Regions from separate parts of the Brevibacillus halotolerans genome, predicted to be linked through region 4. Evidence: riboswitches for the same ligand, from Rfam matches in the RefSeq annotation. Region 4 holds a riboswitch; each other region holds the start of a gene.

Region 1 (3,824 bases), on a different contig from region 4:
GCGATATCTGCTCGTCGTCTCGTACAGAAATCTCACCTTCTTTACTGTTTCATAGATTGGAATGTATTTCTCTTCAGTATATTCAGTCACGCAAGCGTCTAAAACTAGTAAAAAAAGAAAAATGCTTGCTCCATCTAGCAACAGTGACTAGCCGTTCCATATCCATTCTGCATTCCTTCATTCATACTTTTCATGCCCGTATGCAAAAAAGCAGCCATCCTCTCAAAAGAGAAAATGGCTGCCTTTTACCTTAATGAAGCTTCAATGCTAGCAACACAAAATATAGGAAAAACATAAACGAAATGATTAAAAGCGGCAAGGGAATTTCTTTACGTCTGCCCATTGCCAGTTTAACAATTGGATACGCCATAAATCCGAAAGCAATTCCATCTGCAATACTCGCTGTAAAGGGAATCAGCACAATGATCAAGAACGCTGGCAAGCCTTCTGACATGTCGGAGAACTTGATCTGATTGACACTTTGCATCATTAGGCTACCAACTAGAATTAAGATAGGAGCAATCGCTGTATCCGGCACGTAACGAATGACAGGAATGCAAAAGATTGAGATCAAGAACAGAATTCCTACCGTAATTGCTGTAATCCCTGTTTTCCCGCCAGCGGCAATTCCTGCAGAACTTTCCGCTGAAGACACAGTTGGACTCGTACCAAACAATCCAGAAAGCATAGCTGAAATGGAGTTTGCTTGAAAAGTACGAGCAAATTTACTTTCTGGAACCATGCTGTGCAAAAGCCCCATATTTTCAAAAACAATCACCATGGTTAGCGGAAACACAGCCAGCCAAAATCCAGTAGTAACTATGCCGTCAAACGAAAATGCTCCAAAGACAGTGAGGTATGTCGAGAACGAGAAATCACTTCCCTGACTTGTACCACCTACCGTACCAAGGGCAATAGCAATCAGCGTATTTACAATAATACTGATTAAAAAGCTACCTTTTACATTGCGTAAAAATAGCACGACGGCAATTACCAAGCTGACCAATCCCAATACTACCTTCGTATCGCCCAGATCGCCTAAAGCAATAAATGTAGATGGGTTAGGTACGATTAAGCCGCCTTTTTGCAAACCAATAAAGGTAAGAAACAATCCAATTCCAACCGTCATTCCTTCTTTTAGAGACAGTGGAATGCTTTTCGCTAAGATTTTGGCAACCGGTGTAAAAGCAATCACGATAAATAAAACACCTGACATGAATACAACTGCCAAAGCGCTCTCCCATGACAATCCCATAGATTTAACAATCGTATAGGAGAAAAACGCATTAATGCCCATACCAGGAACAAGTGCTACAGGAGCATTCGCCCAAAAACCCATGATCAAGCATCCTATGAAGGAGATAACGATCGTGGCAACAATACCTGCTTCCAATGGTATACCTGCATCCGATAAGATCATTGAATTCACGGCAATGATGTAGACAGCGGTGAAAAACGTGGTTAAACCAGCCAAAATTTCGTTGCGAACCGTTGTTTGATGACCTTTTACATCAAATCTTTTACGAAAAAATGAGTACAATATCGGTTCCCTTCTTTAAGCAAAACAACCCCTCGGCCCACCCGTGCCAATTCACCCCAAAAATTGGGGCAAGACACCTTTCCCTATAGTAGCAAAAAGAACGAAAAAGAGTAAATAGGAAAATGTAAAAATGTGCACATAAAAAAGGCAGTGATGCTTGTATGTAGGTTTTCATGTTTCCAGCTACTTCTATTTTACCCTCCAGAAAGCAAGCTTCTATACAAGTTATGCAGCTTATTATGTATAATTATACTTATTTGTATTTTTATTCACGATTATTCACTTCATGTATCCTGTAAATAAATCCGTTTTGCTGTCGATATGTAGCTAAATTTTTAGAAGTTTAATCAAGTTAAAACAAGATGATTTCAATAGTTATTATAAACGGAAACTGAATTTGATTCCGCTGTTTTTTCAGAATGCACAAAATATTATTGACTTATCATTCCAAGCTCCTTACAATAAAACAAACTTTTATTTTCATCAAGAGTGGTGGAGGGACTGGCCCGACGAAGCCCGGCAACCGGAACATAGTGTTCTTGGTGCTAAATCCTGCAGAATCCGCAAGGTTCTGAGAGATGAATGTATGCGAAATTAGTAACGCAGCCTTCCTCTACTCAGAGGAGGGCTTTTTGCTATGAGAAGCCGGTCTTCCCTCTCTACTGCGCCACCATTGAAACCAAGAGAATCACCTTACTTTACATGGAAAAGGAGTGGTTTTTTATGTCAAACCTCAATTGGAAAAGAGAAACACTAGCTCTTCACGGAGGTCAGGAGGCAGACCCAACTACCGGCGCTCTTGCCGTCCCTATCTATCAAACATCCTCCTATGAGTTTCGTGACACCAGCCATGCAGCCAATCTATTCGCGTTACAGGAGCCTGGGAACATTTATACCCGCATCATGAATCCAACCCAGGATGTATTTGAGAAGCGTGTCGCCCTACTAGAAGGCGGTATTGGGGCACTTGCAACTGCATCTGGTCAAGCCGCCATTACATTTGCCTTATTAAATATTGCACAAGCCGGTGATGAAATCATCTCCTCTAGCAGTTTATATGGGGGAACCTACAATTTATTTGCCCATACCTTTGCAAAGCTTGGAATTACCGTTCATTTTGTTGACCAATCCAACCCAGACAATTTCCGTTCAAAGATTACAGACAAAACCAAGGCGATTTTCTGCGAAACGATCGGAAATCCCCAAATGCAGGTTGCCGATCTAAACGCTATTGCTACCATAGCTCATGAATATGGATTACCGCTCCTTGTGGATAATACCTTTGCCTCCCCTATTTTGTGCCGACCGATTGAACACGGGGCAGATATCGTTATCCATTCTGCTACTAAATTTATTGGCGGTCACGGCACATCTATCGGGGGAATTATTGTAGACTCCGGTCATTTCGATTGGAGTAACGGCAAGTTTCCTGGGCTCTCCACTCCAGACCCTACCTACAATGGAATTGTATATACAGAGGCGGTTGGCAATGCTGCTTATATCGTAAAAGCTCGTGTGCAGCTACAGCGAGATGTAGGAGCTACCTTATCTCCTTTTAACTCCTTTTTATTCTTACAAGGCCTAGAGACTCTCCACCTGCGGATGGAACGGCATAGTCAAAATGCACTTGCTGTCGCTCAATATTTAGAACAACACAACGATGTAGAGTGGGTGAGCTACCCAGGGCTTGCTAGCTCACCTACCTACGAACTTAGTCAACGCTATTTACCAGATGGTCAGGGGGCTTTGTTGACTTTTGGAATCAAAGGTGGAGTAGAAGCTGGCAAAAAAGTAATTGAATCTGTTCAATTGTTCTCGCATTTGGCTAATGTAGGAGACTCCAAATCATTGATCATTCATCCAGCTAGTACTACTCATCTCCAACTTACCCCAGAAGAACAAGCTAAGGCCGGGGTGACCCCTGGGATGATTCGTCTTTCCGTAGGTACAGAGGCAATTGAAGATATTTTGCAGGATGTAGAGCAGGCTATTCAAAAAGCTGTGGAAGCTGTACAAGTGTAAGCTGATAATCGTGTAGGATGTAAAAAGGCGTGCTTCACTGTTGCCAGTCGCACGCCTTTTTCTATATGTAAGATGTAAATTTGACTTTTGGCTCATCGCTTACTTTTTCGATACTTGAACATATGAGGTCTGTTTCACTGTGTACGTATCTGCGAGTGTTTCTTCTTTTATGACACCTAGCTTAAGTAGGCTGTTTATTTTTGCCACATCCACCTTGGACATCAGCCTCCATATTTGCGGATCTTCTACGGCTTTAAGTAGG
Region 2 (3,824 bases), on a different contig from region 4:
CCAAGCAAAGCATGAACTTCACCAGGTCTCACAGTAAAATCCACGCCGCGTAAAGCTGGGACAGAGCGAAATGCTTTTTTGATCCCCTTCATCTCTAATGCTGTCAACGTGCCTCTCCCCTTTTATGGGCGGATTTTACAAGGGGTCTGGCAACCTCTATGCCAAACCCCATTCACCGCTGCCTTTCCTATTGACCCTGTGTGCTGGTGCCCCATTCCTTCACGTACTTGTTCAAATCTGCCATTTTCACAGGCTCCTTAGGCAATTGTTCACGTGTGATTAGCACAGGATTTAAGCTTACCTTATCTGGTACCTGCTCTCCCTTCAGCTTCTTAAATAAGTATCGTGCCTGTACCCGTCCAATATCAGAAGGGTCTACGGCTGCCGTGGCAATCCATGGTGAATTTTGGTCTTGTAGCATTTGCAAATCCTCATCGCTCATATCTATGCCGTATACCTTAATTTCATTGCGTCCAGCCTGCTGTATCGCGCGTGTCGCACCTTTAGCAAATTCATCCCAAGCAGTCCAAACTGCTGTGATATCTCCTTTGTTTGGATACTGCTTCAGAATCGCTTCCATTTGCGCTTGCGTATCAAGAGCCGTGTTAGCAGAAGCTGATCCGAATGCAGCAATTTCGTTAAAGCCTGAATTTTTGTCCATAAATGCCTTATAAGCGATTTGACGACGTTCCATTGGAGTAAAACCAGCTACCCATATCTTCACAATATTTCCTTTGCCACCTGTGTCTTGTGCCATTTTGTTTAGTGTTTGTTCAGCCAATTTGATATCATCTTGCTCTACTACTGTTACTCCCGGAATATCTAATCCTGTATCAAAAGCTACAATTGGAGTCTTTTGAGCCAAGGCCTTTTGAACACCTGGTGCTAAGCTATCTGCACGTCCATGATCCAGCAAAATGCCATCAAATTGTTGGGTAACAGCCGCGTCCACATGTGAAGCCATTTTAGCAAGGTCATTATCCCCGCTTAAAACTGTCAGTTCTCCCCCCAGCTTCTCTACCTCTTCCTTCACGCCTGCAATATATTGAGATGAAAACGAACCAATATTAAATTGCACCACCAGCGCAATTCGTTTTTTCTTATCTGTCGTAGGTTGATCCCCAGCAGTTTCACTACTTGATGCTGACACGTTATCGGCTTTTGATGTAGAGGTTACACCACAACCGCTTAGCACACTTCCTATTAGAAAGAATATTGCGAATAAATAGACGGAACCTTTGTTAATTAGACCTTTCATCATGTTTCTCCCCTTTTTCATTTATCTCTTTTTGTGAAAAAATGTACAATACTCATTGGTTCAGTCATAGCTGAGTACTACTCGATATAAAAAAGCCCCTTTTCCTAAGAAAAGAGGCTTGTGTATATGGAAACCCACTACGCCTCTTATCTCTCAGGTTTCCCTGCAGGAGGTAGCACCTTGATGTCTTGTTAAACAGACATTAGGTTGCCGGGCGTCATCGGGCCAGTCCCTCAGCCAACTCTTGATAAGAGAGTATTTTAAATTTTGTAACGTTTTTTCTTACAACAGATATTACACCTGGGTCCTTATCCATGTCAATAGATTATTTTGCTTCACCTTCAAATTTCTTTGAACCGCCTGCATAGGTATAAATAAACACCTGCGCATTCTTATTGTCACCTTTATCATCGAAAGAAACATGTACAAACTGTCCTTTAAAATCTTGTGTTTTGTGAATGGCTTCGAATACTTGAGCACGAGTTGGCTTTTTGTTTCCATTCGCTTTAGCCGCCTCCTCAATGCCATTGATAGCTACAGCCATGGCATCGTAGCCAAACGAGGTAAATATCCCCAGCTTTTTGCCTGTTGAGCCTTCAAATTCCTGTATCCATTTCTTCCCTTCTTCTGTTGCTCTTACGTCACCAACAGTGGAGGTAAACACGACACCCTCTGCTGCAGGTCCCGCAATTGTAAACATTTCAGCAGAATCAAGACCATCAGCACCCATAAACACACCGGTAAATCCTTTTTCCCGCAACTGCTTAATTAAAATTCCTGCCTCTGCATAATAACCGCCAAAATAGACCATTTCTGGCTTCTTCGCTAACACTTGGTTCACCACTGCACTATAGTCCTTCTCACCAGCAGTCAAGCCTTCAAAACCTAGAACGCTAACACCATCCTTCTCAAATTGCTTCTTTACTTCATTGGCTAAGCCTTGGCCGTACGCTTGTTTATCATGAATGACCATTGCATTTTTTACATTCAAGGTATTTTTTGCATAAATAGCCGCTTTTCTTCCTTGTTCGTCGTCGCGTGCACAAATACGATGTGCTACTTTTTTACCTCCCTCAGTAAATTCCGGCCCTGTTGTAGAAGGCGATACCATGACCAAACCAGCTTTTTCATAAGCTGTTACAGCAGACAAGGATGAACCCGTAGTCACGTGACCTACAACCGCTACTACGTCGTTGTCGTTAATCGCCATTTGGGCGTTAACAACACCTTGTTTAGGTTCTGCTTGGTCATCTAAAGGTTTTAATTCAACGTTAAGGCCTAAGTCTTGTAGTTCCTTCTGCTTTAATTTTAGTGCATATTCGGCACCTGCTTTGGCGGAGTCACCATAATCTGAAGCTGAACCTGAGAGCGGACCAACTAACGCAATCACAATCTTGTCTCCACCTGCTGCGCCACTTCCTCCCTCACTCCCCTTCTGCTGTGAAGTGCCTGATGTCGCATTATTCCCGCCAGCACACCCTGACAAAGCTGCTCCAGCCAATAAAATTGAAGATACGATTGCAAGTGATTTTTTATTTACTTTCATGTCTTGTCCCTCTTTCGCTTTTTTCTCAGTTGAATATTATGAATATTTAAAAATATGGAAGGCGGCTTATGCTAAAATGTATCGATCTTCTGAGAAAGCTTCTCCGCCTCTTGCCTCCTCAAACGCCTGTAGTAAGTCCTTTGTTGTCATTTGTGCTTTCGTCTCTTGGGGAAGGTCCAAAATAATCCTCCCTTCATGCATCATGAATAATCGATTTCCCATATGCAGGGCCTGTTCCATGTTATGAGTAACCATAAGCGTAGTCAATTTGTTTTCTTCCACTATTTTTTTGGTCAAATCAACAATTAACTGAGCCCGTTTTGGGTCCAAAGCAGCTGTGTGTTCGTCCAGCAGTAATAATTTAGGATTGATAAACGTAGCCATCAGCAAGCTCAACGCCTGACGTTGTCCACCAGATAGAAAGCCAACCTTGGTTTTCAAACGATTTTCTAATCCTTGGTCTAATATTTTCAGCTTCTCTTGAAAAAACGTTCTTTTTTTATTGGTTACACCCAGTGAAAGCGTACGGTGACGGCCACGAGAATAAGCGATAGCCAAGTTCTCCTCAATTGTCATCTGTGGAGCTGTACCTGCCATTGGGTCTTGAAATACTCGTCCAATCAAAGCGGCTCGCTTATGCTCCCCCTGTTTCGTTACATTCTGCTGATCAATAAAAATACTTCCTGTATCAGGTAGAATGCCACCAGATATCGTATTCATCAAAGTAGACTTTCCTGCACCATTGCTACCAATCACTGTCACAAAATCCCCATGTTCAAGTTTTAGATGTATGTTGCTAAGGGCAATCTTTTCATTTACGGTATTTTGATTAAACACCTTGGTTACATTGGTTATTTCTAACACGATCATTACCCTCCTTTCACCGTTCTGCCTATTTTCCAAACACCCTTCATGATGTTCGGTAAAATTAGGGCAATGATTACAATGATTGCCGTGATCAGCTTCATATCGGACGCAAGGAAACCCTGCCGCAGAGCAAACGCAATCACCAGTCGATAC
Region 3 (3,824 bases), on a different contig from region 4:
TAAGCGATATTTGGTTAATAGGTTAACTTGATACACGCCGACTCGCTCCCAAACTTCCCATGGCTCAAGAATCTTCCACTGCCCCAAATCCTTTGCAATAAAAAAATCCTTGCCACGAAACCGAATCCATGTGTGACTGCTAGGAGCCTCCGGTGAAAATAGGCGAGACCGCGACAAATAATCATCACCATATTCCATAGTAAGTAAGAACAATATACGATGAGCTTCCTCCCAGTTCCTTTGCAATAAGACATGCCAGGAGCCGCTTTCTTGCTCCGTAAGTTTTCCGCGCAGATGACCGAATGCATGACTCAAGGCATTACAGGCATTGCCTGAATCAATAGGCAGTTTTCGCATCTTCTGAAATTCATGTAATAACTGTTCTGCAAATATACTCCAATCGCGTTCGCCTGTTTCGCGAGACGTTTTTACTTGATCCCGAAATGCTTGTGAGATTTGCTTATATTTTTGATAACACCTCATCATGACCCAATACTTATGCTCTGCCCATATCTGTTCACACCATGCTTTGCTTACCAAAGAAAAAGAAAACCTCTTTTCCGAAGAAAAGAGGTCGTTTTGACATGTCATATTCATAAAACGTTCCCCCTTATCTACCAGAATTTTACATGTCTCTGCAGGAATTAGCACCGTGCACATGCCAGGTTAGCGGCTATGTGTCGGTTGCTGGGTTTCATCGGGCCAGTCCCTCCACCGTCTCTGGATAAGGTATCCATTAAGTATATGTAATTGTAGGTGAACACAGGTTCCTATCCTGCGTAGCTAAAGCCTCATAAATGAATCGTTAGTAGAAATATACACAGGTAATCCAGTTATGTCAAACAATTTATTCAACTCAGTTTTTATTTATAAAAAGGGTTGACGCATGTTACAAAAAGGGATAAGATGATCTCCAAGAATCAGCTTCAATTTTGACAATTACAACAATTACCTAGCTCTTATTGAGAGAAGGCGGAGGGACTGGCCCTATGATGCCCGGCAACCCTCGCATCGGGATAAACGATGCGAAACGGTGCTAAATCCTACACATAATCGTGCTGTACTGATTTATGTGAGAGATAAGAGAAGAAGATGATCTGTCTATCGGACGCCTCCTTCTCTTGAAGGGGGCGTTTTTAGTTGATAAATTCTCTACCTACAAGGAGGCCATCCATGAGTACAGATCGAATCCTCGTAACCTATTTAACTCAAGCAAAGGATTTACAAAAAAAAGCGGAAGGTATTGCAGTTGGTATGACAGTAGGCTCATGGACGGACCTTCCTCTGGCAAAGCAGGAGCAGCTACGCCCCTATTTAGGTGAAGTAGCGGATGTATCTCCTCTTGAATCCACCTCATCAGGTGAAACACGAGGTTATATCACGATTAGTTATCCAACCATATGCTTTACACAGGATATCCCTTCTCTTCTTACAGGGGTATTTGGCAAACTATCAATGGACGGGAAAATCAAGCTGGTAGACATTCAGCTTCCTCCTTCTTTTTTACAAGGCTTTCAGGGTCCAAAATTCGGCATAGAAGGAATACGGGAAATAACCGGTGTGCATGATCGTCCATTATTAATGAGTATTTTTAAATCATGCACAGGTTTGTCACTAGAGGAACTAGAAGTGCAATTTCGTGCCCAAGCAGAAGGCGGCCTTGATTTGATTAAGGATGATGAAATTTTCTTTGCTGATGATAAAGCTCCATTTATCCAACGTATCAGACGCTTCAAAGTCATTTCAGATGAAATTGCAGAACAAACCGGTAAGCCTGTCTTGTATGCCGCTAACCTTACAGGGCCTAGCTCACAGCTTATTGAACGGGCGAAGCAAGCTGTCGATGCAGGTGCTTCCTGCCTTTTGTTTAATGCACTTGCTTTTGGCTTCGATCTCCTGCAACGTCTAGCAGAAGACCCGGACATTCAAGTGCCAATCATGGCGCATCCCGCACTCGCCGGCGCCTATTATCCTAGTCCTGATCACGGCATTGCCGCTCCGCTCCTGCTCGGTAAGCTATTGCGTTTAGCCGGGGCTGATTTAGTGTTATTCCCTTCTCCATACGGAAATGTAGCATTAGATAAGAGCGAGGCTACTCAGCTAGCTAATCATTTAGTTGAGGAATACGGCACCTTGCAACCTGCCTTCCCTGTTCCATCAGCGGGTATTCATCCCGGATTGGTTCCCCAACTGTACGCCGACTTTGGCCTAGATCAGGTTGTTAACGCAGGCGGCGGCATTCATGGGCACCCACTCGGAGCAACAGCAGGCGGTCGAGCATTCCGTGCCGCTATTGATGCATCCGTGAATGGAATCAGTCTTACAGCAGCAGCTTCCGACTCTAATGAACTGCGACTAGCACTAGAAAAATGGGGAGGTTCTGCATGACGAAACAGCTTGTGCTTTTTTGCGATTTCGATGGAACGATTACAGAAAAAGACAATATTGTGGCAATCATGCGCCACTTTCATCCCCCAGGCTGGGAAGAGTTAACCGAACAAATTTTGACGCAACAAATATCCATTAGAGAAGGGGTAGGAAAGCTGTTTTCCCTGCTTCCCTCTTCACTCGAACATGAAATCACTCAATTTGCTGTAGAGAATGCCCGTATCCGCCCTGGTTTTGCAGAGTTTGTGGATTATTGCCGGCAGGAAAACGTGACTCTGCTCATTACAAGCGGAGGTATCGATTTTTTTGTTCATCCGATTCTTGCTCCGTTTCAGCTTGATGGCCCAATTTATTGTAATGGCAGTGATTTTAGCAAAGAGAGAATAAAAATTACGTGGCCGCATACCTGCGATGAGCATTGCCAAACAGATTGCGGAATGTGTAAAACTACCATTATTAGAAGCTATGATGCTACCGGCTATACACGTGTTGTTATTGGGGATAGTATCACTGACTTGGCAGGGTCTCGAATTGCTGATTTTGTCATTGCCCGTTCCTTCCTACTGGAAAAATGTCAGGAAGAAAATTTATCACATAAACCATTTACTACTTTTTATGATGTGATTTCAATTATTAAAGCCATTAGGGCCAAACAGGAGGGGATTGTGCTATGACAACAACACTTGAACAGCGCACCGCCGCTTTTAAAAAATTAGATGAGGTAAAGCTAACGTTTGCTAGAAGAGATTGGTTTCCGGGTACAAGCGGAAACCTCTCTATTAAAATCAGCGATGTACCCTTACAATTTGCTGTGACCGCCAGTGGCAAAGATAAAACCAAACTATCGCCAGAAGATTACTTGATCGTTGACGGCGATTGCAATTCTGTAGAGCCTACCAATTTGAAGCCCTCTGCGGAAACATTAGTGCATGCTGTTGTCTACCAAAGCATTCCCGATGCTGGCGCTTGCTTTCATGTACACACGATTGCCAACAATGTGATTTCCGAGGTGTATGCACAAAAGCAAAGCTTTACTATTCATGGTCAGGAATTAATCAAAGGACTGGGCATTTGGGAGGAAAACGCTCTTCTTACCGTCCCGATTGTAGAAAACTATGCAGATATCCCTACGTTAGCAGCGGCCATTAAAGAGGCGATCAAGCCTGATGTACCCGGCGTGTTAATCCGCAACCACGGAATATATGCCTGGGGTCGTAATGATTTTGAAGCAAAAAGACATATAGAAGCTTTTGAATTTCTATTTGAATATCAACTGCGCTTATTGCAAGTAGGTAATTTATCTGCAAAAGCGTCTGGTATTGCCATTTAATTCAGTCTGATTAAATAAATAATTCATAAGATTACAACATTAGGAGGTCCTTCTTCATGGCAAAAGTACGTTTTCACGATACCAATGAATATATTGAGGATAGAGA
Region 4 (3,824 bases):
GCGAGATATAGACCGTAAATGGCGTGGAACAACAGTGGGAGATAAATGAATGCAAATTCCAAAAACAATAAGAACGGTGCCTTTTCAATTAGGCCAACCGCTTCGTTAAATGCTTCCGGCCCTTTGGTTGCTTGAAAGTTCGCCGTTAAATGGAACAGTAAAAACAACCCGATCGGAAACAACCCGAGTAGAGTGTGAAGCTTGTGCAAAGCGAAGTTTTTCTTACTTGCCATGCCTTGGGTCCCCCCTTCATTGATGTGTGGAAAATGTTATCTTACAATACCTATGCCATCACCATGCAGGCTCAAGCAAGACACATGTTCCGCTCCGCTTCCACTTTGGAAGAACATCCTCTATTCACGAAAAACCAATCCCTCAATAGGGAAACACAAAATGTTTCCAGTTTGCGAAATGGTTTTAAAAGTCTGTCAATCCAACGCATAAAAAACCGCGGGCGTAAACGAGATGTGTCTAAATAAAGAATAAAGATTGGAAATTATGTGACCAAAACCAATTGTACTCCTACCTCTTAGTAGCGTCAAGCAATTGAATAGACTTAATACATTCTTAGATTAATTGTAATCTATATCATTCCTAGCTTTTCTTGTTATTTATTCTTATTATGACCACGTATCTATCAGATATACTCTGACTCATCCCTCATTTACTCCTATCATTTTCCTAGTCTTAGCATAATTGTTTTTTTCTCTCATAGAATAGAAATCATGCACAAAAGGAGGACGAGCTAGAGTGAGACAAGCTACTGATATCCTACAGCAGCTTTTACCTGAGTTTTCAGTATATGATTGTCAGCGCATGCAACAAATGAACATGCCTTTTGCCGGTCATCTCTTTTTTCGAAATGTAGTCACTCAGGAATTACTGGGAGATTGCGAAGCTCCTATTCTTTATTGGATGGGGAAAGAGATAGGCGAGACCTATCATATACATGCGGCGGAAGATTTGATATTAGCCTTCATCCAGCTCGGCTTAGGAAAGCTGGAATTAACCTTGTGTACAGCTAGACAAATTGAATATCTCCTGACTCATCCTCATCTTACCATGCAGACTACAAACCGACTAGAACGCACCCTACAGTTTGAGACAGGCTTTATTGCCGGATCGATTGGCAAGTGGTTAGAGCGTGAGTCAAATGCCACACTCACTCTTCTGGGAAAGGACAAAAAAAAAGAACCAACTGCACACATTCAGGTTGTTATCTCAGGGTAACAACCTGTTTTTACGTGCAGAGCTCTTATATTCGTTTCATCGTTACTAGTTGTCATTGTCATGGTTTCCTACCTGTCTGCTTTCTCTTCAACATCTGATAAGCTGGTTATCCAATTAATTGTGAGGTTTGTTGCTCTTTCACTGTTACAGGAAAATAAGGCCCTACTAGCTGAGCCATTTTATCCATTTCAACTAAAAAACCATCATGTCCAAATACGGAGTCAATTGCAAAAAAATCAACATCCTTCCCCTGTTGTTTTAACGTAGAGGATAGCCAAAGCTGATGAGGAATTGGATACAACAAATCGTTGGAAATAGCTATACAGACTACCTTGGCTTTGATACGTGACAATGCGTTTTCAATCCCATCTCTTCCCCTACCAATATCGTGTGTATCCATTGCTTTTAGGAGATAGAGATAGCTATTTGCATCAAAGCGCTGCACGAGCTTATCGCCTTGATAACGTAAATAGCTTTCCACTTCAAATGTAGTATCCACTAAGTCGGCATGCACGGTGCCTTGATGGGCCCTGCCAAATCGTTCTTCAAATAATTCGGCTGTCCGGTATGTAATCATGCCAACCATACGTGCTGTTGCCAAGCCGCGAATAGGACCTAACTGAGGATAATAATGTCCATTATTCCAATCTGGATCATTACAAATCGCTTGCCTTGCCACATCATTATAAGCAATGGCCATAGCTGATAACTGAGCGCAGGTAGCTATTGGGATCACTACATCCATCATCTGGGGATATTCAACCGCCCACTCATAAACCTGCATACCACCCATCGAACCGCCAATGACCGCATATAGATGAGAAATCCCCAGTTGCTCAATGAGCTTGTATTGGGCGCGTACCATGTCTCGGATCGTCACAACAGGAAAATGAGTTGCATATGGCTCTTTAGTCTCCGTATTCATACTTGCAGGACCTGTTGTTCCGTAACAGCCACCTAAGACGTTTGTGCAAATCACGTAATAATAATCGGTATCAATTGCTTTTCCGGGCCCAATCAGCCCATCCCACCAGCCTGGCTTTTCACCATCACCTACCGCTTGACTGTCTCCAGTTAATGCGTGGCAAACCAAAATTGCATTCGATTGCTCAGAATTGTACGTACCGCTTGTTGTATAACCGATTTCCACTTGACGGAGCACCTCGCCACATTCCAACGCCAGGTTGTGAATCGTTGCTTTTCTCAATGCAATTCCTCCTATTTCCACTTGATGCCCTAAAGTACAGGTACCTATGTGCTAAAAAACCCCTCTTCCGGAGAAGAGGGGTTTGATCGTATCGACTAGACCCGCTCTTATCTGCCAGACTACTTTATGTGTGCCTGCTGGATTTAGCACCTCTCCGCTTCTCGCGGGGTTGCCGGGTTTCTTCGGGCCAGTCCCTCCACCACTCTTGATAAGAGATTTCTATATAATTCTGTTTATCATACTTCTTTTGAGTAAGAATTGTCAATCTATTTCAACGAAAAGGATTCTTCTCTTTTTATTTGATACATCGTCCACATTCCAATGTCCTGAAAGCCCAAACGTTTATAAATAGCTCCAGCCGCTGGGTTATCATAAAACAAGCACAAGCTTCGCCCTTCCGCCAAAACATCCCTGCACAGCGCTACCATACAAGCACTAGCATATCCCCGCTTACGATGAAGGGGATGCGTACAAACACCAACAATCATAGCAGCCATCGAACACTCGGCTGTTGTTGAAGCACAGGCTACCGTTTCTGTGTTCACCTCTACATAATAGGTTCTCCCTGTACCGCTTTCCAGTGTGTGTTTCAATGCTTCTTCTGCATCAGCAGATCTGCCAAACTCTTGTATCTGATCACGTAGGCTGACGATTTTTACGACATCATGAACTGTGGCTTTTTTTACCTCAAATCCCTTGATGTCATCCTGAGATAATCGAGCGTCATCTTCTAATTCTGCAAAATAGGTAGTTTTGATCTCATGCTTCGGAAGATGGCTTGCAAAAGCTTGCAAAGAATCTTGTTTTCCTGATAAAACCTCCAGCTTCTTGTCAGCAAGTATAATTTCACTGAACCCTTCGAGATCAAACCTATCCAAAGCATAAAATACGTACGAGTGATAATACCGCAGGAGTACCGCGGAGAGTTTTGTCTGGTCACTTGCTGACCATTCTCCCCATAACTCTTGAAAAGGGGTAGAAAAGCCAAAATTTTCGACATCACCAATAAGAAATAAGTTCAAGCTTCTCTCTTGTGATACCAATTCTATAAATGCTTCATAATCTGCTTCTGTTAGTTTTCGGATCATTTGACAATTCCCTCTCCAAAAGTTTTTCTCTCCATTATTTGAAAAAGTGTACTATTTGTCAATAGAATTCAGAAAAAACACATAAAGCCCGGTGGACGTCTCTCCACCAGGCTCCTTGATTAATCCAATCCTATCCCTGTCCATTTGAAGCACTCTACATTCTGTTTTATCTAAAACAAATTAAGCGTGCACGACAGCATCGGCAGAAACATCCAATCCAAACGCCGTATGCAGTGTAGCTACAGCTTGCGCCACTTTTTCTGCCGGGATCACACAAGATACCTTAATATCAGAGGTAG

The links. Region 4 has a riboswitch for S-adenosylmethionine ahead of metX (homoserine O-acetyltransferase MetX). Riboswitches for the same ligand answer to the same signal wherever they lie in the genome.
Region 1: linked by a shared signal. The riboswitch ahead of O0550_RS11040 (homocysteine synthase) and the one ahead of metX (homoserine O-acetyltransferase MetX) in region 4 are both predicted to bind S-adenosylmethionine.
Region 2: linked by a shared signal. The riboswitch ahead of O0550_RS05885 (sugar ABC transporter substrate-binding protein) and the one ahead of metX (homoserine O-acetyltransferase MetX) in region 4 are both predicted to bind S-adenosylmethionine.
Region 3: linked by a shared signal. The riboswitch ahead of O0550_RS13855 (2,3-diketo-5-methylthiopentyl-1-phosphate enolase) and the one ahead of metX (homoserine O-acetyltransferase MetX) in region 4 are both predicted to bind S-adenosylmethionine.

What each region holds. Positions count from the first base shown of each region.
Region 1 covers NZ_JAPTNK010000006.1:273,638-277,461, forward strand. The annotation lists gene O0550_RS11030 (amino acid deaminase/aldolase) at 1-141, opposite strand, end outside; gene O0550_RS11035 (NCS2 family permease) at 251-1,540, opposite strand; SAM riboswitch class I at 2,018-2,125, shown strand; gene O0550_RS11040 (homocysteine synthase) at 2,264-3,562, shown strand; gene O0550_RS11045 (hypothetical protein) at 3,662-3,824, opposite strand, start outside.
Region 2 covers NZ_JAPTNK010000003.1:210,373-214,196, forward strand. The annotation lists gene O0550_RS05880 (sugar ABC transporter ATP-binding protein) at 1-107, opposite strand, end outside; gene O0550_RS05885 (sugar ABC transporter substrate-binding protein) at 188-1,261, opposite strand; SAM riboswitch class I at 1,402-1,512, opposite strand; gene O0550_RS05890 (branched-chain amino acid ABC transporter substrate-binding protein) at 1,584-2,804, opposite strand; gene O0550_RS05895 (ABC transporter ATP-binding protein) at 2,871-3,668, opposite strand; gene O0550_RS05900 (ABC transporter permease) at 3,674-3,824, opposite strand, start outside.
Region 3 covers NZ_JAPTNK010000010.1:53,245-57,068, forward strand. The annotation lists gene O0550_RS13850 (DUF1722 domain-containing protein) at 1-597, opposite strand, end outside; SAM riboswitch class I at 608-731, opposite strand; SAM riboswitch class I at 957-1,086, shown strand; gene O0550_RS13855 (2,3-diketo-5-methylthiopentyl-1-phosphate enolase) at 1,174-2,388, shown strand; gene O0550_RS13860 (2-hydroxy-3-keto-5-methylthiopentenyl-1-phosphate phosphatase) at 2,385-3,062, shown strand; gene O0550_RS13865 (methylthioribulose 1-phosphate dehydratase) at 3,059-3,718, shown strand; gene O0550_RS13870 (cupin domain-containing protein) at 3,775-3,824, shown strand, end outside.
Region 4 covers NZ_JAPTNK010000001.1:497,748-501,571, reverse strand. The annotation lists gene O0550_RS02190 (succinate dehydrogenase cytochrome b558 subunit) at 1-233, opposite strand, end outside; gene O0550_RS02185 (DUF2507 domain-containing protein) at 751-1,230, shown strand; gene metX (homoserine O-acetyltransferase MetX) at 1,337-2,437, opposite strand; SAM riboswitch class I at 2,542-2,652, opposite strand; gene O0550_RS02175 (GNAT family N-acetyltransferase) at 2,704-3,525, opposite strand; gene O0550_RS02170 (aspartate kinase) at 3,706-3,824, opposite strand, start outside.